DNA from 3 places in the Kitasatospora sp. NPDC002551 genome. Region 2 is predicted to be linked to each of the others. Evidence: predicted binding sites of a transcription regulator. Region 2 holds the regulator's gene; each other region holds the start of a gene.
The links. Region 2 encodes HrcA, which represses chaperone genes, less so after heat shock. Its sites were predicted from a motif close to TTNGCACTCNGNNNNNCNGAGTGCNAA; they were not measured.
Positions count from the first base shown of each region.

Region 1: ABT093_RS00305 (FmdB family zinc ribbon protein) is a predicted target of HrcA. The motif match lies at 3,947-3,973, and genes of this name have one in related genera.
Region 3: groES (co-chaperone GroES) is a predicted target of HrcA. The motif match lies at 6,787-6,813, and genes of this name have one in related genera.

Region 1 covers NZ_JBEOWI010000001.1:67,359-77,331, forward strand. Annotated here, with positions in the region: gene ABT093_RS00290 (penicillin acylase family protein) at 1-348, opposite strand, end outside; gene ABT093_RS00295 (potassium/proton antiporter) at 635-2,125, shown strand; gene ABT093_RS00300 (MFS transporter) at 2,586-3,845, shown strand; gene ABT093_RS00305 (FmdB family zinc ribbon protein) at 3,985-4,287, shown strand; gene ABT093_RS00310 (hypothetical protein) at 4,479-4,820, shown strand; gene mscL (large conductance mechanosensitive channel protein MscL) at 4,850-5,269, shown strand; gene ABT093_RS00320 (hypothetical protein) at 5,290-5,526, opposite strand; gene ABT093_RS00325 (sigma-70 family RNA polymerase sigma factor) at 5,678-6,649, opposite strand; gene ABT093_RS00330 (phosphatase PAP2 family protein) at 7,042-7,854, shown strand; tRNA gene ABT093_RS00335 (tRNA-Arg) at 7,953-8,025, opposite strand; gene ABT093_RS00340 (glycosyltransferase family 39 protein) at 8,226-9,791, shown strand; gene ABT093_RS00345 (YhjD/YihY/BrkB family envelope integrity protein) at 9,881-9,973, shown strand, end outside.
Region 2 covers NZ_JBEOWI010000024.1:31,932-41,904, reverse strand. Annotated here, with positions in the region: gene ABT093_RS20975 (PhoH family protein) at 1-1,012, opposite strand, end outside; gene ABT093_RS20970 (ribonuclease Z) at 1,210-2,130, opposite strand; gene ABT093_RS20965 (histidine triad nucleotide-binding protein) at 2,136-2,489, opposite strand; gene ABT093_RS20960 (S41 family peptidase) at 2,621-5,863, opposite strand; gene ABT093_RS20955 (16S rRNA (uracil(1498)-N(3))-methyltransferase) at 5,939-6,688, opposite strand; gene dnaJ (molecular chaperone DnaJ) at 6,770-7,912, opposite strand; gene hrcA (heat-inducible transcriptional repressor HrcA) at 7,986-9,020, opposite strand; gene htpX (zinc metalloprotease HtpX) at 9,294-9,973, shown strand, end outside.
Region 3 covers NZ_JBEOWI010000090.1:565-10,537, forward strand. Annotated here, with positions in the region: gene tsaE (tRNA (adenosine(37)-N6)-threonylcarbamoyltransferase complex ATPase subunit type 1 TsaE) at 1-357, shown strand, start outside; gene ABT093_RS38330 (hypothetical protein) at 476-694, shown strand; gene ABT093_RS38335 (hypothetical protein) at 726-1,364, opposite strand; gene tsaB (tRNA (adenosine(37)-N6)-threonylcarbamoyltransferase complex dimerization subunit type 1 TsaB) at 1,560-2,216, shown strand; gene rimI (ribosomal protein S18-alanine N-acetyltransferase) at 2,276-2,809, shown strand; gene tsaD (tRNA (adenosine(37)-N6)-threonylcarbamoyltransferase complex transferase subunit TsaD) at 2,802-3,890, shown strand; gene ABT093_RS38355 (hypothetical protein) at 3,887-4,150, shown strand; gene ABT093_RS38360 (polysaccharide deacetylase family protein) at 4,250-5,164, shown strand; gene ABT093_RS38365 (class I SAM-dependent methyltransferase) at 5,140-6,369, opposite strand; gene ABT093_RS38370 (hypothetical protein) at 6,385-6,693, opposite strand; gene groES (co-chaperone GroES) at 6,955-7,260, shown strand; gene groL (chaperonin GroEL) at 7,377-9,011, shown strand; gene ABT093_RS38385 (LysR family transcriptional regulator) at 9,178-9,973, shown strand, end outside.

The DNA of each region.
Region 1 (9,973 bases), on a different contig from region 2:
GGTGTCGGTCTCGACCTGGCTGTCGCCGAACATCTCGGAGAGCCGGCCCGCGGTGATGTGCCGCCGGACGTCCATCTCCCAGAACCGGTCCTGGGCCTGGACGTAGCCCTGGGCGCGGAAGAGGTCCTCGGAGGTGTCGGCGTAGAGCTGCGGGATGCCGTTGGCGTCGCGCTTGACGTCGACCGGCGCGCTCAGGCCTGCCAGCTTGACGCTGCCGTCGACCTCCGGGAAGGACGCACGGACCGCGGCCACCCCCCGGTAACCGCCGTAGCCGGCGCCGGCCACCAGCAGCACGACCAGCACGATCACGATCAGACGGGCGCGCCGGAACTTCTTCGAGCGGGGCATCTGGGTCCTTGCGGTCCTCACTGGGGGGCGGGCGGACATGTCAAGAGCACGGAGCCGTGACAGGGCACCACATTAGGCCGCCCCGGCTGGCGGCCGTGCACGGGGGACGCTCACGGTGGGAAACAGAGGGGTGGAAGGAGGGCCGAGTGGAGCCGGTGACAAGCAAACTTAAAGATATGGCAAAATGTTAGACTGAGTAACGATCCGCAAGGGGAGTAATCGCCGCTTCCCGGCGCCGCCCCTGTCGGTACCCCGTCCGCCCCTGCCACGCCCGAGGTGCCCCTGCGTGAATGTCGACCACCTGAACCAGCTGCTCCTCGAGTTCTCCGTGATCCTGCTGGTCGCGGTGGTCGCCGTGCGGGTGTCCACGAAATCCGGCCTGCCGAGTCTGCTCATCTACCTGGGCATCGGCGTGGCGCTCGGCCAGAACGGCCTGGGCATCTCCTTCAACAACGCCGAGCTCACCCAGGTGCTCGGGTACGCGGCGCTGGTGGTGATCCTGGCCGAGGGCGGCCTCAAGACCAACTGGCGCGAGGCCAGACCGGTGATGCCGGCCGCCACGGTGCTGGCCACCGTCGGCGTCGGGATCAGCGTCGCCGTCACCGCGGCCGGCGCGCACTGGCTGGTCGGGCTGGACTGGCGGACCTCGCTGCTGCTCGGCGCGATCGTCTCCTCCACCGACGCCGCGGCCGTCTTCTCGGTGCTGCGGACGGTGCCGCTGCCCCGCCGGCTGACCGGCCTGCTGGAGGCCGAGTCCGGCTTCAACGACGCGCCCGTGGTCATCCTGGTCGTCTCCTTCGCCACCGTCGGCGCGCACGACTCCTGGTACGTCCTGCTCGCCACGATCGCCGCCGAACTGGCGGTCGGCCTGGCCATCGGACTGCTGGTCGGCAAGCTGGGCGCGTTCGGCGTCAAGCGCGTCGCGCTGCCGTCCTCCGGCCTCTACCCGATCGCCGTCATGGCGCTCACCGTGCTCGCGTACGCCGGCGGCGCGCTGCTGCACGGGTCCGGCTTCCTCGCCGTCTACGTCAGCGCGGTGGTCCTCGGCAACGCCAAGCTGCCGCACGGGCCCGCCGTGCGCGGCTTCGCCGACGGCCTGGCCTGGATCGGCCAGATCGGCATGTTCGTGCTGCTCGGCCTGCTCTGCACGCCCGAGTCGATGGGCTCGGCCGTGGTGCCCGCGCTGGTGATCGGCGCGGTGCTGGTCTTCCTCGCCAGGCCGCTCTCGGTGGTGCTGACGCTCACCCCGTTCCGGCTGCCGGCCCGCGAGCAGGCCCTGCTCAGCTGGGCCGGACTGCGCGGCGCGGTGCCCATCGTGCTGGCCACCATCCCGCTGGTCTCCGGCGCGCCGCTGGCCCAGGACGTCTTCAACATCGTCTTCATCCTGGTCGTGGTCTTCACCCTGCTCCAGGGGCCGACCCTGCCCTGGGTCGCCAAGGCCCTGCGGATCGGCGAGGGCTCGATGGGCCAGGACCTCGACATCGAGTCCGCGCCGCTGGAGAAGCTGCACGGGCACCTGCTGTCGGTCGCGCTGGCGCCGGGCTCGAAGATGTCCGGCGTGGAGATCGGCGAGCTGCGGCTGCCGGCCGGCGCGGCGGTGACCCTGGTGGTGCGCGAGGGGAGCAGCTTCGTGCCGGACAGGGCCACGGTGCTGCGCGGCGGGGACGAGCTGCTGGTGGTGACCACGGACGAGGTCGGCGAGGCCGCCGAGCGGCGGCTGCGGGCCGTCGACAAGGGCGGCAAGCTGGCCGACTGGCTGAACGGGCGCGGGGACTGAAGGGGCGCGGGACTGAACGGGCGCGGGGTTGAAGGGGCCGGGGGGCGCGGCGGCCCGAGGTCTCACCGGGCGTTCACCAGGACGTCACGGGACAAGCCGGGACCGCTCCTGTAGTCTCGGTAAGGCGCGCCTTCTACGCGCGTAAATCACGTGATGACCGATACACCAACCCGAGCATCTGCCTGATGCAGAGTTGGCGCGACCGCCCGGCGGCCGCGGCCCGGCCCCGGCCCACCGCCGGACCGGCCCGGTATCTACCCCGGTCGACGCGCGAGAGGACGACTCTCGGCGCCGTCGGGGCCCTCCCCTGCCCTGCCGCGCTACCAGGCAGCAGGAAGGACCGTCCGTGACGGCCCGCCGAACGGACGAGAGCGTCGAGGACGCCCGGAACACCAGCACCACCGCACCCGCCCAGGACGCCGCGCCCGCCGCCGCGCCCGCCCGCGTCGGCTACGGGACGCTGCTGCGCACACCCGGCGCCTGGACGTTCCTGGCTCCCGCGTTCGTCGCGCGACTGCCCTACGCGATGCTCAGCATGGGCATCCTGCTGCTCGTCAAGGACACCCACGGCTCGTACGGCACCGCCAGCACCGTCGCGGCGGTGGCCGCCGTCGCCCAGGCGCTGGTCGGCCCGCAGACCGGTCGGCTCGCCGACCGGTACGGCCAGGCCCCGGTGCTCGTCCCGACCGTCGTGGTGCACGCGCTCTCGGTCGGCGCGCTGATCGCGCTCGCGCTCGGGCACGCGCCCGCCTGGAGCCTGTTCCTGGCCGCCGCGCCCGCCGGGGCGAGCGTGCCGCAGATCGGCGCCATGGTCCGAGCCCGCTGGATCGCCACCTTCTCCGCCGAGGGCGCCTCCGCCGGCTCCGCCGCCAAGGTGAGCACCGCCTTCGCCTTCGAGTCCGTGACGGACGAGTTCACCTTCGTGATCGGCCCGATCCTGGCCGCCGCCGTCGCCACCTCGGTCAGCCCCTCGGCCGGGCTGGTCGCCGAGGCCGCGCTGACCCTGGCCGGCGGTCTGGCCTTCGCCGCCCAGCGGCGCACCGCGCCCGCCCGGGTGGTGCGCGAGCCGGGCACCCGGCAGGCCTCCGCGCTCGCCTCGCCCGGCGTCCGGCTGCTGGCCGGCGCCTTCCTCGGCGTGGGCGCCGTCTTCGGCGGCATGCAGGTCTCGGTGAACGCCTTCGCCGACTCGGTCGGGCAGCACGGCGCGGCCGGCACCGTCTACGGCATCTTCGCCGGCGGCTCGATGGTGGCCGGTGTGCTGTACGGCGTGATCGCCTGGCGGCGGTCCGTCCAGCAGCGGATGATCATGAGCTACGGCCTGCTGGTGCTGGGCTGCTCGACCCTGTGGGCGATGCCCGACCTGGTCTCGCTCTCGGCCGCCGGGCTGGTCTGCGGCCTGGCCATCGCCCCCACCCTGATCAGCGGCTACACCCTGGTGGAGACGCTGGTCGAGGACGGCGCCAAGACCGAGGCCTTCACCTGGCTGACCGGCGCGATCGGCCTGGGCCTGGCGACCGGCGCGACGGCGGCCGGGCGGCTGATCGACGCGCACGGGCCCTCGGTCGGGTTCCTGGTGCCGGTGGCCGGGGCCGGGCTGGGCCTGATCGCGCTGGTGACGCTGCGCGGGCTGCTGGTCCCGCGCGGCGCCCGAGGCACGGTGGCCGCGGCCCCCGCGGAGCGCGGCGTGCCGGCCCGGCTGGTGGGCGCGGCCGAGGGCTGAGCGCGGTGGCCGGATCGGACCGGGACCGGGCACGGCACCGGACTCATCTCACATTCGAGTCGCTGGACTGATCCACCGGAATGCCGCATCATTGACCATCGTTAGCACTCATCAGGCGAGAGTGCCAGGAGGAAGACAAGTGCCCACGTACCAGTACCAGTGCACCGAGTGCGGCAACGGCCTGGAGGCGGTGCAGAAGTTCACCGACGAGCCGCTGACCACGTGCCCCGACTGCCAGGGACGGCTCCGCAAGATCTTCTCCGCGGTGGGCGTCGTCTTCAAGGGCTCCGGTTTCTACCGGACCGACAGCCGATCCTCCTCCAGCAGCTCGGTGGGCGGGGGTTCGTCCTCGTCCTCCTCCTCGTCGACGTCGGCTTCCTCGTCCTCGTCCTCGTCGAGCACGCCGGCCCCCGCCGCGAGCCCCGCTCCGGCGGCCGGCTGATCCCCGGCCGGGCACACCGGCACCGGTTTTCCGGACGGCCCGTCGCTCCCGCTTCCCTGCGGGCGCGACGGGCCTTTCGCCGTTTCCGGGGGTGTTCGCCTCACTCGTCCGGGTGAGGCGGTTTTTCCACAGCCCCGGGTTTTCCACAGGCGGGGGAAAGCGGCTTCCGGCCAGGGCGCGGGCGGCCCAGAGTGGCGGTCACCGGAACCCCGAAGCCGATCCTGGAGGTGCCCGTGCGCACCGGTTCGCCCGCCCTGTCCCCCCGTCCGCTGCCGATCCCGCCGCTGCCCGCGCCGAGCGTCCCGCCCCGGCAGCCGGTGCCGCCGTTCGCGCCGATCGGCGGCCGGGCGGGCCCGCGCTGCCGGCTCCGGCAGGTGCTGCGCTACCGCGCGCCGGTTCCGGCCGTGCTGCTGTTCGCGGCGGCCGCGCTCACCCTCGGACCGGCCTGGGCGGGCCCGCCCGCGACCGGGGCCGCACCGCCCGCGGTGGGCCGAACGGGTTGTCCGTCGGAGGGGGGAGAAAATCACCCGTGACCGGGGGGCGACTTCGTCGTTCACGCGGCATGAAAGGCTTCAAGGAATTCCTGCTGCGCGGAAACGTGGTCGAACTCGCCGTCGCCGTGGTCATCGGCGCGGCCTTCACCAACATCGTCAACGCCTTCGTCAAGGGCGTGATCAACCCGGTCGTCGGCGCGTTCGGAGCCAAGGACCTGGCGTCCTACCGCTCCTGCCTCAAGGGGCCCTGCGAGGTGACGCCCACCGGCGAGGTCGCGTCCGGCATCCCCATCCTCTGGGGCAGCGTGCTGAGCGCCGTCCTCCAGTTCCTGATCACCGCGGCCGTCGTCTACTTCTGCCTGATCCTGCCGATGAACAAGTTCACCGCCCGGCGCAAGACGCTGGCCGAGGTCCAGGCGGAGGCCGAGGCCAAGGAGGTGCTGCTGCTCGCCGAGATCCGCGACGCCCTGGTCACCCGGGCCGGCTGAGGCCCGGCCGGGGCCGCCGGTCAGTCCCCGTGGTGCGGCGGGCGCTGGCTCAGGTACCAGTCCAGCCCCCGCCCACCGGACTCCCCCGCGCCGGGGCGGTCGCCCCAGCCCGCGTCGGTGTCGTCGCTGGACTGCCGCTCCAGCGGGTCCCCGAAGACCAGCCGGGCCTTCGCCGCCTTCCCCGCTCCGTCCACCGCCGTCTCCCCGGCCGCCTCCGGCCGGTCCGGCCTCTCCTCGCCCGACTTCTCTTCCGACACCTTCGCCTCCACCGTTCTCGCCCCCGCCGCCGTTCCCGCCCGCTCCCACCAGCCTAGAAGGCCGCCCGGCACGACGGCGGGCCCGGTGCGGAGTGCTCCGCGCCGGGCCCGTCCACCGCCGTCACCCCTGCCGTCGTCCCGCAGGCCCGCGTCACGCGGCCTCGAAGCCCGCGTGGTCGGCGATCTTCTTCAGCTCGGCCAGCGCGTGCTTCTCGATCTGGCGGATCCGCTCGCGGGTCAGCCCGTGCTGCTTGCCCACCTCGGTCAGGGTGCGCTCGCGGCCGTCCTCCATGCCGTACCGCGACCGGATGATCGAGGCCGTCCGGTCGTCCAGCCGCCCGATCAGGCCGTCCAGCTCCTCCCGGCGGAGCATCACCATCACGGCGTCCTCCGGGGAGGTCGCCCCGGTGTCCTCGACCAGGTCGCCGAACTGGGTCTCGCCCTCGTCGTCGACCGACATGTTCAGGCTGACCGGGTCGCGTGCCCAGTCCAGCACGTCCTTGATCCGGGCCTCGGTGGTGTCCAGCTCGGCCGCGATCTCGGCGGGCTCGGCCTCCCGGCCCAGCTCCTTGGACTTCTCCCGCTGCACCCGGCGGATCCGGCCGAGCTCCTCGACCAGGTGGACGGGCAGCCGGATGGTGCGGGACTGGTCGGCGATCGACCGGGTGATCGCCTGGCGGATCCACCAGGTGGCGTAGGTGGAGAACTTGAAACCCTTGGCGTAGTCGAACTTCTCCACCGCCCGGACCAGGCCCGCGTTGCCCTCCTGGATCAGGTCGAGCAGCGGCAGGCCGCTGCGCGGGTAGCGCCGGGCGACGGCGACCACGAGGCGGAGGTTCGAGCGGATGAAGACGTCCTTGGCGCGTTCGGCGTCCTCGGCTATCGCCTCCAGCTCCTCGCGCCGCACGCCCTCGGGAAGCCCGTCCTCGTCCAGCAGGTGCTGGGCGTAGACACCGGCCTCGATCCGCAGCGAGAGCTCGACCTCCTCGGCGGCATCGAGCAGGGGCGTCCTGGCGATCTCGTCGAGGTACATGCCGACCAGGTCACGGTCGGCCTCGAGGTTGGTCGGGCGGGCCGCGCGAGTCCGGTCGGCCCTGTCGCGAACGACGGCACGGGTGGCCATGCTTGCTCCCTTTGCTGGTGTTGCCGCGGTCTGGCTGCCTGCCCGCAACGGGCAAGAAGTGCGGGCCCTCCGGGGCTCACACGTAACGATCCAACGAACAGAATCCGGACAACATTCCCAAGTCGCTCAGATTCTTCGGGCGATGCAGTATCCTGCCCGATCCCGCCCCCGATCCGGACGCAGGGTGACCCGAGCGACACCCGACGTGTCCTTCCGGGCCACCGGGCGCACCCCCGCGCGCATCCCTCATCGGCTCAACCCCGCGGGACCCGGGCGCGTTCCCGCGCAGGGCGCGCCCACACCCCGGCGCACGCAGGTCCTCCGCACAAAAGATGCCAAATCGCTATCGCCGCGGCGCACGATCGGCGGGGGCGGCTGGGAAGGTGTCAGCCATGCACCTGACCAACAGCTCGCCCTCCATCACCCCGCGTGACCGCCACCTGCTCCGGCACGCGGCACTCGCGGTCTGCTGCGCCGTGCTGTTCGCCGTCCTGGCAGCCATGGTGCAGACCGGCTGGAGGCCGCTCTCCCGGATCGACCACAGGCTGATCGACGATCTGCACGACTTCGCGGCCGGTCACACCGTGTGGACCGCCTCGGTGCAGTTGTTCTCCGACATCGGCGGAACGGTCACCATGCGCTCCGTGCTCGGCGCGGCCGCCCTCTGGCTCTGGCTGATCGGCGCCCGGACGCTCGGCGGCTGGGTCGCGGCCCAGGCCCTGATCGGCTGGGGCGGCCAGTGGGTGCTGAAGCTCTCCGTCGGCCGCCAGCGCCCCACCTTCTCCGACCCCGTCTCGCACGCCGGGGGCCCGGCCTTCCCCTCCGGCCACGCGATGGCCTCCGCGATCACCTGTGCCGTCCTGGTCGGCCTGATCTGGCCCCGGGTCGGCCGGGCGGGCCGGATCACCGCCTGTTCGATCGCCGCGCTGACCGTCCTGGGGATCGGCGCCTCCCGGGTCTTCCTGGGCGTCCACTGGCCCAGCGACGTGGTGGCCGGCTGGCTCGCCGCCGGCATCGTCCTCGGCAGCGTCACCGTGCTCGTCGAACTCGCCCGGCCCGGCGCGCTCGCCCGCGACTTCCGCCGGGTGAACTGGCGCACCCGCCCCCGGGTCCAACGCGTCCTGGTGTCGGCCCACCCGCCCCGGGACACCGCCGGCCCCACCCCGGGCCCCGCCGCCGACCACCCCGACGGCCTGCTGCGCTGACTCCCCCTCACCCCGGTCGCCCGGGGGAAAGGACCGCGGGCCCCCTCGATCGCAACCGAGGGGGCCCGCACTCACGTCATCCGCCGTGACCGGCGCTGTGCCCCAGGCAGGATTCGAACCTGCGACACCGGCTTTAGGAGAGCCGTGCTCTATCCCCTGAGCTACTGAGGCGGGGACGACCGCAGACAGCCTAGCGGATCGGGGCGCGGCGGTGGGCGGGGCGGGCTGCGCGGGCGGGCCGCCCGACGGGGGGTCAGGTGGGACGGGGGCGACCCGCGCGGCCGGAGGCGGCGCGGATAGCCTGGGAGGACGGACTCCCGGAGCGACGGGCCCGGACCCCTCCGGCAGGGGGAAGAGAACGGGGGCGGCAGATGGCGTCGGGTGACCGGTGGGACCGGGGCCCCGTCCGCCTCGCGCGGATGGCGGCCGGGCCGGTGGTGTGGCTCGCGCCGGCGCTGGTCATGCTGGCGGTCGGCGCGTACCGGCTGGGGACGCCCGCGCTGTGGCGGGACGAGGTGGCGAGCTGGGCCTCGGCCACCCGGCCGCTCGGCGACCTGCTGCGGATGCTGCAGCACGTCGACGCCAGCAACGGCGCCTACTACGTCCTGCTGCACGTCTGGACGGCGCTGTTCGGCGACTCGGAGATCGCGCTGCGGCTGCCCTCCGTCCTGGCGATGGCCGGAGCGGCCGCGTTCACCGCGCTGACCGCCGAGCGGCTGTTCGGCGGGCGGGTCGCGGGCGTCTGCGCCGGCCTGCTGTTCGCGATGGTGCCGCTGATCTCCCGCTACGCCCAGGAGGCCCGCTCCTACGCGCTGGTGACCTGCGCCGTCGCGGCGGCGACCTGGTTCCTGCTGCGCGCGCTGGAACGGCCGACGCTGCTCCGGTGGGCGCCGTACGGTCTGGCGATGGCGGTGGCGGGCGCGGCCCACCTGGTCTCGCTGAGCGCCCTGGCCGGCCAGGCGGCGCTGGTCGCGCCGTACCTGTGGCGGACCGGCGGCCGGGAGCGCCGCCGGCTGCTCGGCGGCCTCGCCCTGGTGCTCGCCGCCCTGGTCGCGGCGGTGCTGCCGGTGGCGCTGCTGGGCCGGCGGCAGTCCGAGCGGCAGCTGGGCTGGCTCGGCAAGCCGACCCTGGACCAGCTGTGGCACTTCGGCGAGCCGCTGTTCGGCTCGGCCCGGGTGTTCCACGTCTTCCTGGTGCTGGGGCTGCTGGCCCTGGTGCTGCCCGGGCGGCGCGGCCCGGCGCTGCGGCTGCTGCTGCTCGCGGTGCTGCCGGTGCTGGCGGTCTGGGCGTTCTCGTTCGGCCCGACCTCCTACTTCCTCGACCGGTACCTGCTGTTCACGGTGCCCGCCTGGGCGGCGCTGGGCGGCTGCGGGATCGGCGCGGGCTACGCGGCGGTGACCGCGGCGGCCCGGCCCGGCCGGACCCCGCCGGAAGTGCGGGCGGCCGGCCTGCTGCTGGCGGTCGGCGTGGTGGCGGTGGCCGGGGTGACGGCCCTGCCGAAGCAGTCCCTGGTGCGCTACGCCGGCTCGCACGCGCAGTCGAAGGAGCCGTACCGGGAGGTGGCCCGGCTGATCGCGGCCGGTTACCGGCCGGGGGACGGGCTGGCGGTGCCGCTCGGCGACCAGGCCTGGTCGATGATCGGCCCGGGTGTCTCCTACTACCTGCCGGCCGGCGTGCGGCCGTACCCGCTGTTCGAGGCGACCGGAGCGGTCCAGGCCGAGGACCTCTTCCCGGTGCCGTGCGCGCACCCCGCCGAGTGCACCGGCCCGGGCAGCCGCGCCTGGCTGGTCGTGCTGGGCAACACCTCCGACCCGCTGGCCGCGCTGCCCGCCGACCAGGCGGACGCGCTGCGGGCCCGGTTCGGGACGCCGCAGCAGGTGACGCCGCTGGGCGGGATGACGCTCTCGCTGCTGGACGGGACCCGCCCCGGGCGCTGAGGCCCCTCGCCGGGCGAGCGGCCCGGGTGCGCCGGGTCCGGAGCCGGGTGACCATGGAGCACGACGACCATGGTCCGGGAGGACGGCGGGTGAGCGAGCAGCCGAGCGGGCAGCCGGCCGGCCGGGGCGGCCCCGACGACCGGGACGACCAGGGCGACCGCGGTGATCGGGGCGACCGGGAG
Region 2 (9,973 bases):
GCTCGTACGCGTCCACGATCCGGCCGACCAGCTTGTGGCGGACCACGTCGGTGCTGGTGAGGACGGAGAAGTGGATGTCGGGCACGTCGGCCAGGATCTCCTGGACGACCTTGAGGCCGCTGCGGGTGCCGCCCGGGAGGTCGATCTGGCTGGTGTCGCCGGTGACGACCACCCGGGAGTTGAACCCGAGGCGGGTGAGGAACATCTTCATCTGCTCGGGCGAGGTGTTCTGGGCCTCGTCGAGGATGATGAAGGCGTCGTTGAGGGTACGTCCGCGCATGTAGGCGAGCGGCGCGACCTCGATGGTCCCGGCGGCCATCAGGCGCGGGATGGAGTCCGGGTCCATCATGTCGTGCAGCGCGTCGTACAGCGGGCGCAGGTACGGGTCGATCTTCTCGTAGAGGGTGCCGGGCAGGAAGCCCAGCCGCTCGCCCGCCTCGACGGCCGGACGGGTCAGGATGATCCGGTTGACCTCCTTGGCCTGCAGGGCCTGGACGGCCTTGGCCATCGCCAGGTAGGTCTTGCCGGTGCCCGCCGGGCCGAGGCCGAAGACGATCGTGTGCTTGTCGATCGCGTCGACGTAGCGCTGCTGGTTGAGGGTCTTGGGACGGATGGTCCGGCCCCGGTTGGACAGGATGTTCGCGGTGAACACCTGCGACGGCGCCGGGCTGTCGGGGTCCTCCGCGGCACCGCGGAGCATGGCGATGGAACGCTCCACGGCGTCCTCCGTCAGGGGTTGGCCGGTGCGCAGCACCAGCATCATCTCGCTGAACAGCTGCTTGACGAGGGCCACCTCGGCGCGCTCGCCGGTCGCGGTCACCTCGTTGCCGCGGACGTGGATGTCGGCGGCGGGGAAGCCCTCCTCGATCACCCGCAGCAGCGAGTCGGCGGCGCCGAGCAGGGTGACCATCGGATGCTTCTCGGGGATGACGAAACGGGCGCTGACGCGGCCGTTGTCGGCCGGCTCGGGGCGCGGCCCTCCGTTGGTACGGGTCTGCGATGTGTCACTCATAGGTCGGCGCTGGGGCCTGCCTCATCCCATCCGTGTCTCGTGGTGCCGCTGGGTCTCTCCGGGGCACCAGGGTACGCCGCGCACGTGATCGACGCGGCGGGCGGCGGGGCCGCACCCGACGATGCTGCGGCAGAGCGCCCGGGTGGCGCGAGCGGTTTTCCGGGCCGCTCACGGGCCGGGCGGGCCGGGCGGGCCGGTCATGCGTGCCGGGGCGGTACAGGTACCCGGGCGAGGTCCTCGGCAAGCACGATCGGGCCGTCGAAGTGCTTGCGGGCGTCGGCGAGGTGCTGGCCGAGGTCCGGGTAGCGCTGCGAGAAGTGGGTGAGCACCAGCGTGCGGGCGCCCGCCTCGGCGGCGACCTTGCCGGCCTGGCCGGCGGTGAGGTGGCCGTGCTCCTCGGCGAGCCGGGCGTCGGCGTCGGTGAAGGTGGCCTCGACGACCAGCAGGTCGGCGCGCTCGGCGAGCTCGTGCACCCCCTCGCAGAGCCGGGTGTCCATGACGAAGGCGAACCGCTGGCCGGGCCGGGGCTCGCTGACCTCCTCCAGGGTCACCCGCCGGCCGGCCGCCTCGATCGCGCCCTGCTGCTGGAGCCGGCCGACGTCCGGGCCGGCGATGCCCAGGGCGGCCAGCCGTCCGGGCACCAGCCGGCGGCCGTCCGGCTCGCGCAGCCGGTAGCCGAAGGACTCCACCGGGTGCGAGAGCCGCACGGCGTCCAGCGCGAAGCGGGCGCCGGGCGCCGGCAGCGGGCCGGGCTCCTCGATCGGGCGGGGCCGCAGCACGGCCGTCTCGTGGAAGGCGGTGGCGTGCCGCAGCCGCTCGAAGTACACCTCGCCGGAGGCCGGGAAGTAGACGTCCACCGGGTGCGGGACCCGGTCGAGGTTGATCCGCTGGATCACCCCGGCGAGGCCCAGGCTGTGGTCGCCGTGGAAGTGCGTGACGGCGATCCGGGTGATCTGGGTGGCCGAGACCCCGGCGCGCAGCATCTGGCGCTGGGTGCCCTCGCCGGGGTCGAGGAGCAGGCCCTCGCCGTCCCAGCGCAGCAGGTAGCCGTTGTGGTTGCGGTGCCGGGTCGGGACCTGGCTGGCGGTCCCGAGGACCACGAGTTCGCGCTGGGACACCAGCGTCAGACCATGCGCTCGGTCATCGGCCGGCCGCCGAGCACGTGGACGTGGGCGTGGAAGACCGTCTGCCCGGCGCCGGCGCCGGTGTTGAAGATCAGCCGGTAGTCCTCGACGCCCTCGTCGACGGCGACCCGGCCGGCCTCGGCGAGCAGCTCGCCGGCGATCTCCGGCTCCTCGGCGGCCAGCGCGGCCGCGTTCGGGTAGTGGGCGTGCGGGATCACCAGGACGTGCACCGGGGCCTTGGGGGCGATGTCGCGGAAGGCGAGCACCCGGTCGGTCTTGCGCACCACGGTGGCCGGGATCTCGCCCGCCACGATCTTGCAGAACAGGCAGTCGGGCTGCGGCTCGCCGGCCATCGGGTCTCCTCGCGGGGTGCTGGTGCTGGTCGGGTCGGTGCGTACGGCGGCATGCTAGGCCCTCTCTTTCGGATCACGCCAGGCGGTCGCCGCCGGGAGCGGGGGCCCGCGCCCCCGCCCCCGGCGTGCTCCTACCGCGCGCCGGGCACCGGCGGCGCGGTCCTCGCCGGCCGCTCGGCCAGCGCCTCCAGGGCCAGCCGGACGCCCTCGGCGAGCTGCGGGTCCTCCCCCGCCGCCCAGGCGTGCGGCGGGAAGGGCACCTCGACGTCCGGGTCCACCCCGTGGTTCTCCAGGCCCCAGCCGACCCGCTCCGACCAGAACGCGTACTTCGGCTGGGTCACCAGGGTGCCGTCCACCAGCGAGTACCGGCTGTCGATGCCGATCACCCCGCCCCAGGTGCGGGTGCCGACCACCGGGCCGATGCCGAGCGCCTGGATGGCCGCGTTGACGATGTCGCCGTCCGAACCGGAGTACTCGTCGGCCAGCGCGACCACCGGCCCGCGCGGGGCGTCCTCGGGGTACGGCGAGGGGTTGGCGACGTCCCGGGCGACGCCCCAGCCGATGATCCGGCGGGAGAGCTTCTCGACCACCAGCTGCGAGGTGTGCCCGCCCCGGTTGCCCCGGATGTCGACGATCACGCCCTCCCGGGCCATCTCCGAGCGCAGGTCGCGGTGGATCTGCGCCCAGCCGGTGGTCTGCATGTCGGGGATGTGCAGGTAGCCGAGCCGGCCGCCGGAGAGCTCGCGCACGGCGGCCCGCCGGCCGGCCACCCAGTCGTGGTAGCGCAGCGCCTCGTCGTCGGCGAGCGGGACGACCACCGGGTGGCGCCGGTCGGTGCCGTCCTTGCCGGCCACGGTCAGCTCCACCGGCTGCCCGGCGGTGCCGGCCAGCAGCGGCGCCGGGCCGGTCACCGGGTCCACCGGGCGGCCGTTGACCGCCAGGACGGCGTCCCCCGGGCGGATCGCGGCGCCCGGTGCGGCCAGCGGCGAGTGCGCCCGCGGGTCCGAGGACTCGCCGGGCAGGATCCGGGCGATCCGCCACACCTCGCCGTCGCGGACCAGGTCGGCGCCGAGCAGGCCCTGCCGGCGGGCCGGCTCGGTGTGCCGGCCGTGCGGCACCACGTAGGCGTGCGAGGTGCCCAGCTCGCCGTGCACCTCCCAGAGCAGGTCCACCAGGTCGTCGTGCGAGCCGAGCCGCTCCACCAGCGGGCGGTAGCGGGCCAGCACGCCGTCCCAGTCCACCCCGGAGAGGTCCGCGCGCCAGAAGTTGTCCCGCATCAGGCGGCCGTTCTCGTCGTACATCTGCCGCCACTCGGCCGCCGGGTCGACGCTCACCCGCAGCCGGTCCAGGTCGACGTCGATCTCCTCGTCCTCGCCGGACGCCTTGTGGTCGGCGGGCAGGATCCGCAGCTCGCCCTCGTCCAGCACGGCCAGCCGGGTGCCGTCGCCGCTGACCGCGAACGCGTCCAGGCCGTCCACCAGCTGCTCGGCCCGGCGCTTGCGGAAGTCGAAGCGCTCCAGGGCGGGCCGCGGGCGCTCGTCCTCCAGCGAGGCGGCCTCGTCGCCCAGCTCGCCGACCAGCGGGACGCGGGTCCACAGCACGCCGTCCTTGGCGGCCCGCAGGCTGCCGAACCGGCCGCCCTCCACCGGGAACGCCACGATCCGGTCGGCGATGCCGTCCAGGTCGACCCGGGTCACCGGCGGCGCGTCGGCCCCGCCCTCCTCGCCGTCCGTCCGCTTGCCGCGGGGCTCCTCGTCCTCGCCGCCGGCCGCCCGCCCGGCCCGGCTCGGCCCGAACGGGGACGGCGTGTCGGCGGCCAGGGTGATCAGGTACGGGCGGCAGCCGTTGGGGAACGACAGGTCGAAGACGTGCGAGTCGTACACCGGGTCGAAGTTGCGCACCGACAGGAACGCCAGATGCCGGCCGTCCGCGGTGAACGCCGGCGAGGTGTCGATGAACCGCTGCGGGGTCGCCTCGGAGACCGTCCGGGTGGCCAGGTTGGCCAGCACGATCTGGCGCAGCGACCACGGCCCGAGGGCCGGCTGCGACCAGGCCAGCCACGCCGAGTCCGGGCTGAACGCCAGCCCGCTGACCTCGCCGTCCGCGCTGTGCGCCAGCTCGTGCACGGCCCCGTCGGCCAGCGCGACCAGCAGCACCCGGCCGTCGTGGGCGCCGGCCGCCAGCTGCTTGCCGTCCGGCGACACCACCAGCGTGCGGACCCGCCCCAGCCGCCCGGCGGCCAGCCGGCGGCGCTCGGCGCCGAGCACGGCGGGCGCGTACTCGATCGCGTCCTCGCCCTCGGCGTCGGTCACCCAGACCACGCCCTGCGCGGCGTCCTCGCCGGCCGCGCCCGGCACCACCCGGGCGAGGCGCCCGCGCACCCCCGGCGTCTCGTCCAGCACCCGGGCCGGGCCCTCCCGGTGGGTCAGCCAGTGCACGGTGCCGCGCACCACCACCGCGCCGGCCCGGCCGGTGCGGTCCGGGGCGGCGCCCTCCAGCCAGTACGCGGCGGACACCGGGCGGGGGCGCCGGCCGGTGAGCGGGCCGGACGGGCGGACGTCCGGGCGGCGCGGCTCGGCGCCGGCCAGGTCGTCCAGCAGCCACAGCTCCCCGGCGCTGTGCCAGACCACCCGGGTGCCGTCGGTGGCGGCGTCGCGGGCGTAGAAGCCCTCCGGGGAGGTGCCGTGGCGGCGCAGGTCGGATCCGTCCGGGAGGCTGGAGTACAGGGCGCCGACGCCCTCGTGGTCGGAGAGGAAGGCGATGCGCTCGCCGACCCACAGCGGCGACTCGATGTTGCCGGTCAGCTCCTCGTGGACGCGCTCGAAGCGGTCGGTGCCGATCCACAGCTTGCCGGTCCTGCCGCCCCGGTACCGCTTCCACCAGGCCGGCTCCACGCCGAAGGCCGAGACCAGCAGCGTCCGGTCGCCGCCCGGCTCGAAGGCCAGCCCGCCGACCGGCCCGTACGGCAGGCGCTGCGGCTCGCCGCCGTCCAGCGGCACGGCGTGCGCCCAGGTGCGGCGCAGCGAGGCCTGTCCGGCGGCGGTGGTGGCGATCGGGCGGCCGTCCGCCGTCCAGCCGCGCAGCTGGGTCTGCGCGTCGCCCCAGTAGGTGAGCCGGCGCGACGGGCCGCCGTCCACCGGCACGAGGTGCACCTCGGGGGCGCCGTCCCGGGTCGAGGTGAAGGCCACGTGCCGGCCGTCCGGGGAGAACCGGGGGCGGCGGACCGGGACGTGATCGGCCGTCAGCCGCCAGGCCCGGCCGCCGTCCAGCGGGGCGAGCCACACGTCGTTCTCGGCCACGAAGGTGATCAGGTCACCGTGCAGGTGCGGGTGGCGCAGATAGGCGCCCACGGAGGTGCTCTCGGGTTCGCTCACACCCGTCACCCTGGCACGGGGCCGGTCCCCCGCGCCCGGACTTTCCCGACCCCGGCCCCCTGCGGGGGACGCGTGCTAGGACCAGCGGCCGGTGCGGCCCAGCAGCAGCGCGCCGGCGGCCACGCCCGCGGTGGAGGTGCGCAGCACCGACGGGCCGAGCCGGTACGGCTTGGCGCCGTCCGCGGCGAAGGCGGCCAGTTCCTCCGGGGAGACCCCGCCCTCCGGGCCGACCACCAGCACCAGGTCCCCGGTGCCCGGCAGCGCGGCGCCGGCCAGCGGCTCGGCGCCCTCCTCGTGCAGCACGGCCGCGAACGCGGCGCCGAGCAGCACCGGGGCCAGCTGCCGGGTGGTCATCACGTCGCGGACCACGGGGAAGCGCAGCCGGCGGGACTGCTTGCCGGCCTCCCGCGCGGTGGCCCGCCACTTGGCGAGCGCCTTGCCGCCGCGCTCGCCCTTCCACTGGGTGATGCAGCGCGAGGCCGCCCAGGGGATCACCACGTCCACGCCGACCTCGGTCATGGTCTCCACGGCCAGCTCGCCCCGGTCGCCCTTGGGCAGCGCCTGGACGACGACGATCCGCGGCGCCGGCTCCGGCTCGCGGCGCACGGCCGCCACCGTCACGTCGATCTCGTCCTTGCCGGGCACCGCCGCGACGGTGCCGTCCACGCCGAGGCCGAGCCCGTCCGTCAGGGTGAGCGCCTCGCCCGGCTCCAGCCGCTTCACGGCGGCCGCGTGCCGGCCCTCCGGCCCGTCCAGCCGCACCAGCGCGCCGGGCGCGGCGCCGGCGATCCGCTCGGTCTCGACGACGAACACGGGCGCGGTCATGCGGGGAACCTCCGGGGTGGGAAGGGGAACGGGGACGCGAAAGGGGTGCCGAGAAAGCCTCGGCACCCCCGCGCGGGACGGCTACCGGCCGTTGAAGGCGTCCTTCAGCCGGGAGAACAGCCCCTGCTGCCCGGGCGCGAACTGGCCGGACGGCCGTTCCTCGCCGCGCAGCACCGCCAGGCGGCGCAGCAGCTCCTCCTGCTCGGCGTCGAGCTTGGTGGGCGTCTGCACCTCGACATGCACTATCAGGTCGCCCCGGCCGCCGCCGCGCAGGTGGGTGATGCCCCGGCCGTGCAGCGGGATGGACTGGCCGGACTGGGTGCCGGGCCGGATGTCGACCTCCTCCACCCCGTCCAGGGTCTGCAGCGGCACCTGGGTGCCGAGCGAGGCCGCCGTCATCGGGATGGTGACGGTGCAGTGCAGGTCGTCGCCGCGCCGCTGGAACACGCTGTGGGTGGTCTCGGCGATCTCGACGTACAGGTCGCCGGCCGGGCCGCCGCCGGGGCCGACCTCGCCCTCGCCGGCCAGCTGGATCCGGGTGCCGTTGTCGACACCGGCGGGGATCTTGACGGTCAGGGTGCGGCGGGCGCGGACCCGTCCGTCACCGGCGCACTCCGGGCACGGGGTCGGCACGACGGTGCCGAAGCCCTGGCACTGCGGGCAGGGGCGGGAGGTCATGACCTGGCCCAGGAAGGACCGGGTGACCTGGGAGACCTCGCCCTTGCCGCGGCACATGTCACACGTCTGCGCGGAGGTGCCGGGCGCGGCACCCTCGCCGCTGCAGGTGGTACAGGTGACGGCGGTGTCCACCTGGAGTTCCTTGGTGGTGCCGAACGCGGCCTCCTCCAGGGTGATCTCCAGGCGGATCATCGCGTCCTGGCCGCGCCGGGTGCGCGAGCGCGGGCCGCGCTGGCCGGAGGCGGCGCCGAAGAAGGCGTCCATGATGTCGGAGAAGCCGAAGCCGGCCGCGCCCGCGCCGAAGCCGCCCGCCCCGCCGCCGCCGTTCGGCGAGAGCGGGTCGCCGCCGAGGTCGTAGACCTGGCGCTTCTGCGGGTCGGAGAGCACCTCGTAGGCGGCGTTGATCTCCTTGAACCGCTCCTGCGTCTTCGGGTCCGGGTTGACGTCCGGGTGCAGTTCGCGCGCCAGGCGCCGGAACGCCTTCTTGATCTCGTCCTGCCCCGCATCCCGTCGGACGCCGAGTACCGCGTAGTAGTCCGTGGCCACCAAATGCTCCGCTTGTTCCGCCTGTAAGAGTGCTTGCGACTTGGGCGCCGTCAAATTTTTGACGGCGCCGTTCCTACGACTCGGCCAGGATCTGGCCCACGTACCGTGCCACCGCTCGCACCGCCCCCATTGTGCCCGGATAGTCCATCCGGGTCGGACCGATCACACCCAGTTTGGCCACGCTCTCGTCGCCCGAACCGTAGCCGACCGAGACGACCGACGTGGAATTCAGCCCCTCGTAGGCGTTCTCCCGGCCGATCCGCACCGTCATCCCGGCGTCCGCGGTCTCACCCAGGAGGCGGAGCAGGACGACCTGCTCCTCCAGCGCCTCCAGCACCGGCTGGATGGTGAGGGGGAAGTCGTGGCCGAAACGGGTCAGGTTGGCCGTGCCGGCCAGCATGATCCGTTCCTCGCTCTGCTCGGCGAGCGTCTCGAAGAGCGTCGCCAGCACCACCGTGACGGTCGGCCGGTCGGCCGCCTCGAACAGCGCGGGCAGGTCGTCGAGCAGCCCGGGGACGTCCGGGAGCCGCTGGCCGGCGGCCCGCGCGTTGACCCGGGCCCGCAGATCCGCCAGCAGCGTCTCGCCGACCGTGCCCGGGCAGTCCACCAGCCGCTGCTCGACCCGGCCGGTGTTGGTGATCAGCACCAGCATCACCTTCGCCGGGGCCAGCGCGACCAGCTCGATGTGCCGGACCGTGGAGCGGCTCAGCGAGGGGTACTGCACCACCGCGACCTGGCGGGTCAGCTGGGCCAGCAGCCGCACCGTGCGGGCGACCACGTCGTCGAGGTCCACCGCGCCGTCCAGGAAGTGCCGGATCGCCCGCCGCTCGGGCGCGCTCATCGGCTTGACCTCGGCCAGCTTGTCGACGAACAGCCGGTAGCCCTTGTCGGTGGGGATGCGCCCGGCGCTGGTGTGCGGCTGGTGGATGTAGCCCTCCTCCTCCAGCGCGGCCATGTCGTTGCGGACGGTGGCCGGGGAGACCCCGAGGTTGTGGCGGTCCACCAGGGCCTTGGAGCCGACCGGCTCCTCCGTCCCCACGTAGTCCTGGACGATCGCGCGAAGCACCGCGAGCTTGCGGTCGTCGAGCTGGCGGACCTCACCGGCCATGGGGCACGCACCTCCGTCTTCACGCGTTGTCCGTTGTGACACGCCGTTGTGGCACGTGTCCGTGTTCCGAGCTTCGGGCCGGCCCCGCAGGGCCCGGCCTTGGCACTCCGACCATCCGAGTGCCAGAACCGTACCTGCCAGTGTAAGGCCCGGGTCCGACGGCAGGAACGGCCCGGCCGGGGTGATCCTGCCCGCAGTTCGCGGCGCGCGGATGATGCCGCGGGCCCGTCCGGGTGGCAGCATCGGAAGCGGACGGCGAACGGAGGAACAGCGATGTCGACCCCGGGCCAGCACACCCGTTTCGCCCCCGACCGCGGCCTGACCGGCCGGATGGTGGGGACGATGTTCCTGATCGGACTGCTGTACGTCGGATTCACCGGGCTGCTGATCGCACTGCTGCGCGGCGCCTGGCCGATCATCGTCCTGATCTCCGGCGGCCTGTTCGTCGCCCAGTTCTGGTTCAGCGACAAGATCACCGAGCGGGCGATGGGCGCCCACCGGGTCTCCCCCGAGCAGTACCCGCAGCTGCACGGCGCCGTCGACCGGCTCTGCGCGCTCGCCGACATGCCCAAGCCCCGGGTCGCCGTCGCCGACAACGACATGCCGAACGCCTTCGCCACCGGCCGCAACCCGCAGAACGCGGTGGTCTGCGTCACCACCGGCCTGCTGCGCCGGCTGGAGCCGGAGGAACTGGAAGGCGTGCTCGCGCACGAGCTGTCGCACGTCGCCCACCGGGACGTCGCCGTCATGACGGTGGCCGGCTTCCTCGGCGTGCTGGCCGGCGCGATGACCAGGATCGCCATGTACGGCGGCTTCATGGGCGGCGGGCGCAACAGCAACGACTCCAACGCGGCGATCGCCGCGCTGGTCATTCCGCTGGTGTCGATCGCGGTCTACGCGATCAGCTTCCTGCTGACCCGGCTGCTGTCCCGCTACCGGGAGCTGGCCGCCGA
Region 3 (9,973 bases), on a different contig from region 2:
ACCTCGCCGACCTTCGTGATCGCCCGGGTGCACCCGTCGCTGGTCGGCGGCCCGGCACTGGTGCACGTGGACGCCTACCGGCTGGGCGGCGACCTCGACGAGATGGAGGACCTCGACCTGGACGTCTCGCTGCCCGAGTCGGTGGTGGTGGTCGAGTGGGGCGAGGGCAAGGTCGAGCGGCTCTCGGAGGACCGCCTGGAGGTCCGGATCGAACGGGCCGTCGGCGCCGAGGCGCCGGGCAGCGCGGCGGACGGTGCGGCGGACGGCGCGGCGGACGAAGGCCTGGACCCGCGCGAGGTGCGGCTGACCGGCATCGGCCCCCGCTGGGAGGGCGTCGACCTGTCCGTGCTGGCCTGAGGGATCCGGCCGGCCGGGTCACGGTTTGCCGACAGGCTGTCGGGAAGATGTTGCGGTCGGGGTCCCGGGCATGGTGGGATGGTTTCCGAGGTTAGGTCTGCCTAACTAGGGAGGCGTCATGCCGAGCACCACGCCCGCCCCGGAGCGCGAACCGCGCGGGACCGGGGCCGAGGGGCCCGACCGCCGTGCCGCAGGGGAGCCGATGCGGGCCCTGCTGGCCGCCCGCGCGGCGGCGGAGGCGGTCTCCACCCCGCCCGGACGCCGTCCGGCCGCCGGGAAGGCGCGGACCGGGGAACCGGCGGACGGCGGCGCCCACGACACCCGCCGCGCCGCCTGATCCCATGGTTCCGTGACCCCGCTCGCCCGGGTCAGGCGATCACGACCACCTTGGTGTCCTTCGGGGCGAAGTCCCAGAGCAGCTGGCCGTCGGCCCGGCTGCTGCGGATGCCGCCGGTCTTGGCCGTCTTCGGGGCGCCGCTCGCGCTGCCCCCGATCGAGGACGGCCCCGAGGCGGAGGCCGTCGGGGCGGCGGCCGGAGTGCCCGAGGCACCGTCCACGGCCGCGCTGAAGCCGAACACCACGCCGTTCTGCTGGGCGAACCGCACCACGTGCTCGATCTGCTTGCCGTCGGTGCCGGTGCCGGTCGGGTTGCGGCTGTACACGGGGTAGCTGCCGGGGGCCGGCTCGACGGTGCCCGGGGTGACCGGGAACGCGGCCACCACCTGCGGGGTCTTCTTCGGGTCGATCAGCCAGACGTAGTGCGCGCCGATCGAGTAGACGACCCGCAGTCCGGTGCCGGTGCCCGCGGTGGGCAGTGCCGGGACGGTCGGCGTGGGCGCGGTGCTCGGGGTGGCCGGGGCGGCCGACCCGGTGGACGAGGCCGCGGTGGTCGTGCCGGGGTTGGCGGCCGCCGCGCGGCCCTGCGCACCGTTGGCCTGGAAGGCCAGCAGGCTCACCACCGCCAGGGCCCCCAGGGTCAGCCCCGTGACCACCACTCCAGGACCCATCTTCGCCACGTGTGCTCCCACCGCCGTCCCAAAACCGTCGGCCCCATCGTGCCAGGTTCGCCCGTCCGGTCCGCATCGCGTCGGACGTGTGTTCCGCGCTGCCGCGGGTTTTCGATCGTGCGGCGCACACGCCCCGGGCGCCGGGACGGGGCCGGGCCCGGACCGGTCACCGCCCGACCGGTCTAACCTTGACCCGTGCTGCTGCTCGCGTTCGACACCGCTACCCCCGCCGTCACCGCCGCCGTCCACGACGGCACGGCCGTCCTCGCCGAGACCGACCAGGTCGACGCCAGACGCCACGGCGAACTGCTGCTGCCCGCCATCGACCAGGTGCTGCGGGCGGCCGGTGTCGACAAGCACCGGCTGACCGGCATCGCCGTGGGCGTCGGCCCGGGCCCGTACACCGGTCTGCGGGTCGGTCTGGTCACCGCCGCCGCGCTGGGGGACGCCCTCGGCCTGCCGGTGCACGGCGTCTGCACCCTGGACGCGATCGCCCACGCCGCCCGTGCCGAGGGCCTGGCCGGCGAGCCGTTCACGGTGGCCACCGACGCGCGCCGCAAGGAGGTCTACTGGGCCGCCTACGACGCCGAGGGCCGCCGGACCGAGGGCCCGTCCGTGGACCGCCCGGGCGAGCTGACGCCGCCGGCCCGCTCGGTCGGCGCCGGTGCCCTGCTCTACCCGGACGCCTTCCCCGGCGCGCACGGCCCCGAGCACGTCTCGGCCGGCGCGCTCGCCGACTACGCCGCCACCGAGCTGGCCGCAGGCCGCGCCCTGCTGCCCAACGCCCCGCTCTACCTGCGCCGCCCGGACGCCCAGGTGCCGGCCGGCTACAAGGCGGTGCTCCCGGCGTGACCGGCCCGAGCACCGACGGGGCCGTGCGCACCGCGGCTCCCGTCGCCACCCTGCGCCCGATGCGCTGGTGGGACATCGCCCCGGTGCTGGCGCTGGAACGGGAACTGTTCCCCGAGGACGCCTGGTCCGCCGGCATGTTCTGGTCCGAGCTGGCCGAGGCCCGCCCCGGCGGCACCCGCCACTACACCGTGGCCGTCGCCCCGGACGGCACGGTCGTCGGCTACGCCGGACTGATGGCGGTGGCCGGCGAGGGCGACGTGCAGACCATCGCCGTCGACGGCCGCCACCAGGGCGCCGGCCTCGGCGCGCTGCTGCTGGCCGACCTGGTCCGGGAGGCCGCCCGGCGCGGCTGCGCGGACCTGCTGCTGGAGGTCCGGGTGGACAACACCCGCGCCCAGCGGCTCTACGAGCGGTTCGGTTTCGAGCCGGTCGGCATCCGGCGCGGTTACTACCAGCCCGCGAACATCGACGCGCTGGTGATGCGCCTGGACCTCGCGGCCGCCGCCGTCGACGGCGCCACCGCTCCCGAAGACCTCGACGAACCCGCGGACCACCCGCGACCGGATGTGAAGAAGGACACCCCCCATGGCTGACGAACCGCTCGTCCTCGGCATCGAGACCTCCTGCGACGAGACCGGCGTCGGCATCGTGCGGGGCACCACCCTGCTCGCCGACGCGGTGGCCTCCAGCGTCAACGACCACGCCCGGTTCGGCGGCGTCGTCCCCGAGATCGCCAGCCGCGCGCACCTGGAGGCGATGGTCCCCACCATCCAGCGCGCCCTGGACACCGCCGGCGTCAAGGCGAGCGACCTGGACGGCATCGCCGTCACGGCCGGCCCCGGCCTGGCCGGCGCGCTGCTGGTCGGCGTGAGCGCCGCCAAGGCCTACGCGTGGGCCCTGGACAAGCCGCTGTACGGCGTCAACCACCTCGCCTCGCACATCTGCGTGGACCAGCTGGAACACGGCCGCCTGCCGTCCCCGACGATGGCCCTGCTGGTCTCCGGCGGGCACTCCTCGCTGCTGCTCAGCGAGGACATCACGAGCGACGTGCGCCCGCTCGGCGCGACCATCGACGACGCGGCCGGCGAGGCCTTCGACAAGGTCGCCCGGGTGCTCGGGCTGGGCTTCCCCGGCGGCCCGGTGGTCGACCGCACCGCCCGCGAGGGCGACCCCGAGGCGATCGCCTTCCCGCGCGGCCTGACCGGCCCCAAGGATCCGGAGTACGACTTCTCCTTCTCCGGCCTGAAGACCGCCGTCGCCCGCTGGGTGGAGGCCAGGCGCCGGGCCGGCGAGGAGGTGCCGATCGCCGACGTCGCGGCGTCCTTCCAGGAGGCGGTCACCGACGTGCTGACCCGCAAGGCGGTCAAGGCCTGCAAGGACAACGGCGTCGACCACCTGATGATCGGCGGCGGCGTCGCGGCCAACTCGCGGCTGCGCGAGATGGCCCAGCAGCGCTGCGACCGGGCCGGCATCCGGCTGCGGGTGCCCCGCCCGGGCCTGTGCACCGACAACGGCGCGATGGTCGCCGCGCTCGGCGCCGAGATGGTCCGGCGGGACCGCGCGCCGTCCTCCTTCGACCTGTCGGCGGACTCCTCGCTGCCGGTGACCGAGGTCCACGTGCCGCACCAGGACTTCCACGGCCAGGCCTACCAGGCGCTGGGCGGCCAGGAGTGAGCACCACCGCCGCGATGTGGGAGGCCCGGGCCGCCGACGGGCGGGGCGCCGAGCTCTCCGCCTGGGTGCGGGAGACCGCGCTGCCCGCGCTGCGCGGCGGCGCGGGGCTGCTGCGCGCCGAGCTGTTCGCCGCCCCCGGCGAGCGTGTGCTGCTGATCACCTGGTGGTCCGGCGAGCCGCTCCCGGTGGCCGAGCCGCCCGCCGGGCTGCTGGGCCGTCCGGTGCACCGCTGGTCGTTCACCAGCGAGCACGTGGAGTAGCCCGGGCCGGCCGTCCGCACGCCCGACCGGGAACCGAACGTGCGACCGTTACCGTGCTAGCGAGCGAGATCGCTGAACGGGAACGGGGAGCACGGCGCGGTGAACAGGCACGGGTGGAGCAGGACGACGGCGTACGCGGCGGGGGCGGCGGTCCTGCTGGCCGCCGCCACCGGCTGCGCGGGCGGCGGCGACAGCGGCGCCGCCTCCGCCGCCCTGGTGGCGCCGAGCAGCGCCCCCGCCGGGTCCGCCGCGCCGCAGCAGGGCGCGGCCACCCCGCCGCCGAGCGCGGCGCCCGCCCCGGCCGCGGGGGACGCCGCCGCCTGGGCGAAGTGGCACCTCACGCCGCTGCCGCCCGCGCCCCCGGCGCCCGCCGACAAGCCGGTGAAGCTCCAGAAGACCGGCCCGGTCCCGGTGTTCAGCGAGGTGAAGACCACCGACAAGGTCGTCTTCGTCACCATCGACGACGGCGCCGAGAAGGACCCGAAGTTCGTCGAGATGCTGACCGACCTCAAGGTGCCGGTCTCGATGTTCCTGACCCGCGACATCGTCAAGGACGACTACGGCTACTTCAAGCGGCTCCAGGCGCTCGGCAACCACGTCCACAACCACACCACGGACCACGCCCAGCTGAGCAAGGTGACGCCGGAGAAGCAGCGGTCCGAGGTCTGCGACGCCCAGGCCGCGCTCACCCAGCAGTACGGCACCCCGCCGCTGCTGTTCCGCCCGCCCTACGGCGACGGCGCCCACACCCCGGCGCTGAACTCCTCGGTGCAGCAGTGCGGGCCGCGGGCGATCGTGCTGTGGCGCGAGTCGATGCAGATCCACGACATGCAGTACCAGGCGGCGGACAAGAAGCTGCGCCCCGGGGACATCGTGCTCGCCCACTTCCGGGGCCCCAAGGACCTCAAGGGCGAGACGATGACGGAGATGTTCGGGGAACTGCTGGCCCGGATCCAGGAGCAGGGCTTCGCGGTGGCCCGGCTGGAGGACTACATCGCGGCGCCGGCCGCCTGAACGGCCGCGGCCGGGCCGGTCACCGGCCGGCCGAGCATCATCAGCGGGCCGTGGTCGGTGCGGCTGAGGATCACCGTCACGGTGTTCGGGCCGCTGGGCTTCAGCTGGCGGCGCAGCTCCTCCGGGGTGATCGCCATCCCGCGCTTCTTGATCACCACGGTGCCGACGCCCCGCTCGCGCAGCAGCGCCTTGAGCCTCTTGATGTGGAACGGCAGGACGTCGGTCAGCTCGAAGCCGTGCGCGTACGGGGTGTCGACCAACTCGTCCGAGGTCACGTAGGCGATCTTCGGATCGATCAGCCGCCCGTTCACCCGCTGCGCCACCTCGGCGACCAGGTGGGCGCGGATCACCGCGCCGTCCGGCTCGTAGAGGTAGCGGCCGACCGGGCCGGCCGGCGGGTCGGGCAGGTCGCCGCCGGTGAGGCTGGCCCGCTGCGGCAGCAGGGTGGCGCGGTGCGGGTGCCCGGCCCGGGTGCCGAACCAGAGCACCGCCTCCTTGACGTCGCCGTGGTCGGAGACCCACTCGGCCTCCGCGTCGGCCGGCACCGCCTCGTGCGGGATGCCGGGGGCCACCTTGAGCGCGCCGACCGGGGTGCGCCGTCCGGCCTCGATCGCCCAGGACAGCGGCGGCGCGTACGCCTCGGGGTCGAAGACCCGGCCGCGCGAGGTGCGCCGGGCGGGGTCGGTGAAGACCGCGTCGAAGCCGGTGACGTCGACGTCGGCGACGTCCGCGCAGCGCACCTCGACCCGGTCGGCCAGGCCCAGGGCGGCCGCGTTGGCGGCGGTGGCGGCGCAGGCGGCCGGGTCCTTGTCGACGGCGAGCACCTCGACACCGGCCCGGGCCAGCGCCAGCACGTCGCCGCCGATCCCGCAGCAGAGGTCGGCCAGCCGCTTCACCCCGAGGTCCGCGAAGCGCCGCGCCCGCCACTCGGCGACCTCGCGCCGGGTGGACTGCTCGACGCCGTTGGGCGTGAAGTACATGAGGTCGGCGTCGGCGCCGAACTTGGCCCGGGCCCGCTGCCGCAGCCGGGCCTGCCCGAAGGCGGCCGACACCAGCTCGGCGGGGTGCTCCTTGCGCAGCCGGGTGGCCAGCGCCAGCTCCTCCCCGGGCGCGAAGTCGCGCAGTTCGGCGAGCAGGGCCTGGCCCCGGTCGGTCAGCAGGGGCCGCAGGTCGTCGTTCTCCACGGGGCCATTCTCGCCGGTCACGGACGGCCCGGACGGTCAGAGCAACTGCTGCAGCCACCAGGGCGCGGTCAGCGGGGCGAGCAGCGCGGCGGCGGGGACCACCCGCCAGCCGGCTCGCGCGGTTCGCCAGGTGACCAGGCCGGCCGGCGCGAGGGCGAGCACGACGCCCGCCGGGAGGAGCAGCGCGACCGGCCCACCGGCGTCGCTCATGGCCAGCCCCATCAGGACGGCCAGGACGCAGACGCCGATCAGGGCGGTGACGCCGCCGACCAGCGGGAGGGTGACGAGGGCGACCAGCAGGTCGCGGTGGAGCAGGGGGCGGGTGTGCGCGGTGGTCTCGGCCATGGCCCGAGTGTGCGATCCGGAGCCGCCCTCGCACATGAGTACGGCGACTCATCCCTCCCAAGGGGCCGGCGACCCGGGCCGACCCGCGTGGCGTTGGCACTCTGGTTGACTGAGTGCTAACCGCGGCCTATGGTCATCACTAGCACTCCCCACCGGGGGAGTGCTAACGCGACAGTGCGTGTCTGACCCCCGCGACGGCAGACGCGCGAGTTCGCCCCTACCCGTTAGAAAACCCCGTAATCTCCGAAGGGGAGCTCGGACGTGACCACCAGCAGCAAGGTTGCCATCAAGCCGCTCGAGGACCGCATCGTGGTCCAGCCGCTCGACGCCGAGACCACCACGGCCTCCGGCCTGGTTATCCCGGACACCGCCAAGGAGAAGCCCCAGGAGGGCGTCGTCCTGGCCGTCGGCCCGGGCCGCTTCGAGGACGGCCAGCGTCTGCCGCTCGACGTCGCCGTGGGTGACATCGTCCTGTACTCGAAGTACGGCGGCACCGAGGTGAAGTACCAGGGCGAGGAGTACCTGGTGCTCTCCGCCCGCGACGTTCTCGCCATCATCGAGAAGTAAGGCGTCCCGCCACGCCCCGGATCCGCGTCCCTAGTGACCGGGGACCGGGGCGTGGTCGTTGGTTCACGTAGTCGAGCGGCCGCCGCGACGGCCGCACCCCCGAGGGAATAGGGAACATGGCGAAGATCCTGCAGTTCGACGAGGACGCCCGCCGCTCGCTGGAGCGCGGTGTCAACAAGCTGGCCGACACCGTCAAGGTGACCATCGGCCCCAAGGGCCGCAACGTCGTCATCGACAAGAAGTTCGGCGCCCCGACCATCACCAACGACGGCGTCACCATCGCCCGTGAGGTCGAGCTCGACGACCCGTACGAGAACCTTGGCGCGCAGCTCGTCAAGGAGGTCGCCACCAAGACCAACGACGTCGCGGGCGACGGCACCACCACCGCCACCGTGCTGGCCCAGGCCCTGGTCAACGAGGGTCTGCGCAACGTCGCCGCCGGCGCCGGCCCGGCCGCCCTGAAGAAGGGCATCGACAAGGCCGTCGCCGCCGTCTCCGAGCACCTGCTGTCGGTCGCCCGTGAGATCGAGGGCAAGGACGACGTCGCCGCCGTCGCCACCCTGTCCGCCCAGGACGCCCAGGTCGGCGAGCTGATCGCCGAGGCGATCGACAAGGTCGGCAAGGACGGTGTCATCACCGTCGAGGAGTCGAACACCTTCGGCGTGGAGCTGGACTTCACCGAGGGCATGCAGTTCGACAAGGGCTACCTGTCGCCGTACTTCGTCACCGACGCGGAGCGGCAGGAGGCGGTCCTGGAGGACCCGTACATCCTGATCAACCAGGGCAAGATCTCCTCCATCCAGGAGCTCCTGCCGCTGCTGGAGAAGATCCTGCAGGGCGGCACCTCCCGCCCGCTGCTGATCATCGCCGAGGACGTCGACGGCGAGGCGCTGTCCACCCTCGTGGTGAACAAGATCCGCGGCACCTTCAACGCGGTGGCCGTCAAGGCCCCGGGCTTCGGCGACCGCCGCAAGGCGATCCTCGGTGACCTGGCCGTCCTGACCGGCGGCACCGTGATCTCCGAGGAGGTCGGCCTCAAGCTCGACCAGGCCGGTCTGGACGTGCTGGGCTCGGCCCGCCGCGTGACCGTCACCAAGGACGACACGATCGTCGTCGACGGTGCCGGCGAGTCCGAGGCCGTGGCCGGCCGCGTCGCCCAGATCAAGGGCGAGATCGCCAACACCGACTCGGACTGGGACCGCGAGAAGCTGCAGGAGCGCCTGGCCAAGCTGGCCGGTGGCGTCTGCGTGATCCGCGTCGGTGCCGCCACCGAGGTGGAGCTCAAGGAGCGCAAGCACCGCCTGGAGGACGCCATCTCGGCGACCCGCGCCGCGGTCGAGGAGGGCATCGTCGCCGGCGGCGGCGCCTCCCTGGTCCACGCCGCCAAGGTGCTGAACGACGGCCTGGGCCTGTCCGGCGACGAGGCCACCGGTGTCGCGGTCGTCCGCAAGGCGCTGCACGAGCCGCTGCGCTGGATCGCCCAGAACGCCGGCCTGGAGGGCTACGTCATCACCTCCAAGGTCTCCGAGCTGGAGCAGGGCCAGGGCTACAACGCCGCCACCGGCGAGTACGGCGACCTGGTCAAGGCCGGTGTCATCGACCCGGTCAAGGTCACCCGCTCCGCCCTGGAGAACGCCGCCTCGATCGCCTCCCTGCTGCTCACCACCGAGACCCTCGTGGTGGAGAAGAAGGAGGAGGAGGCCGACAACGGTCACGGCCACTCGCACGGCGGTCACGGCCACTCGCACTGAGGCCACAACCGCTGAGCGCGGCCACCGCGCGCAGTCACCGACCGCAGGCCCGGTCCGCACCCCGCGAGGGGTGGCGGGCCGGGCCTGCGGCCGTTCCGGGCCGTTCCAGCCTTCAACTATCAGTTGAATTTTGCGTAATGCAAAGAATCCCTTATATCTTGGGGGCATGATCGAGGCCCGCCATCTGCGCGTCCTGCGTGCCGTCGCCCGCACCGGCTCCTTCTCCGCCGCCGCCCGCGAGCTGGGCTGTACCCAGCCCGCCATCAGTCAGCAGATGAAGGCCCTGGAGAAGTCCGTGGACACCCCGCTGGTGGTCCGTTCGGGCCGCGGGATGCAGCTGAGCGAGGCCGGGCGGGTGCTGCTCAAGCATGCCACCGGGATCCTCGCCGGGCTCTCCGCCGCCGAGGAGGAGGTCGCGGCGATCGCCGGACTGCGGGCCGGGCGGGTGCGGCTGGTGTCCTTCCCGACCGCCAGCTCGACCCTGGTGCCGCCGGCCGTCGCCCGGCTGCGGGACAGCCATCCGGGCGTGCGCGTGTCGCTGGTCGAGGCGGAGCCGCCGGAGTCGCTGGCGATGCTGCGCGGCGGCGAGTGCGAGGTCGCGCTCGCCTTCCGCTATCCGCAGGCCCCCGGTTCCACCCTCGCGCCGGCGCCCGCGCCCGCGCACGGCACGCCCCGGGAGGCGCGCGCGGAGGCCAATCTGGAGGCCCAGCAGTTGAGCGCGGGGGCCGACTGGTCCGACCTGGTGGTCACCCCGCTGCTGGACGACCCGCTGGTCGGACTGCTGCCCGCCGGGCACCGGCTGGCCGGGCGCGGCGGGCCGGTGGAGCTGGGCGAGCTGGCGGGGGAGCAGTGGATCGCCGGCTGCCCGCAGTGCCGGGGCCACCTGGTGGAGCTGTGCGCGGGCGCCGGCTTCGAGCCGCGGATCGACTTCGCGACCGACGACTACCCGGCGGTGGTCGGAC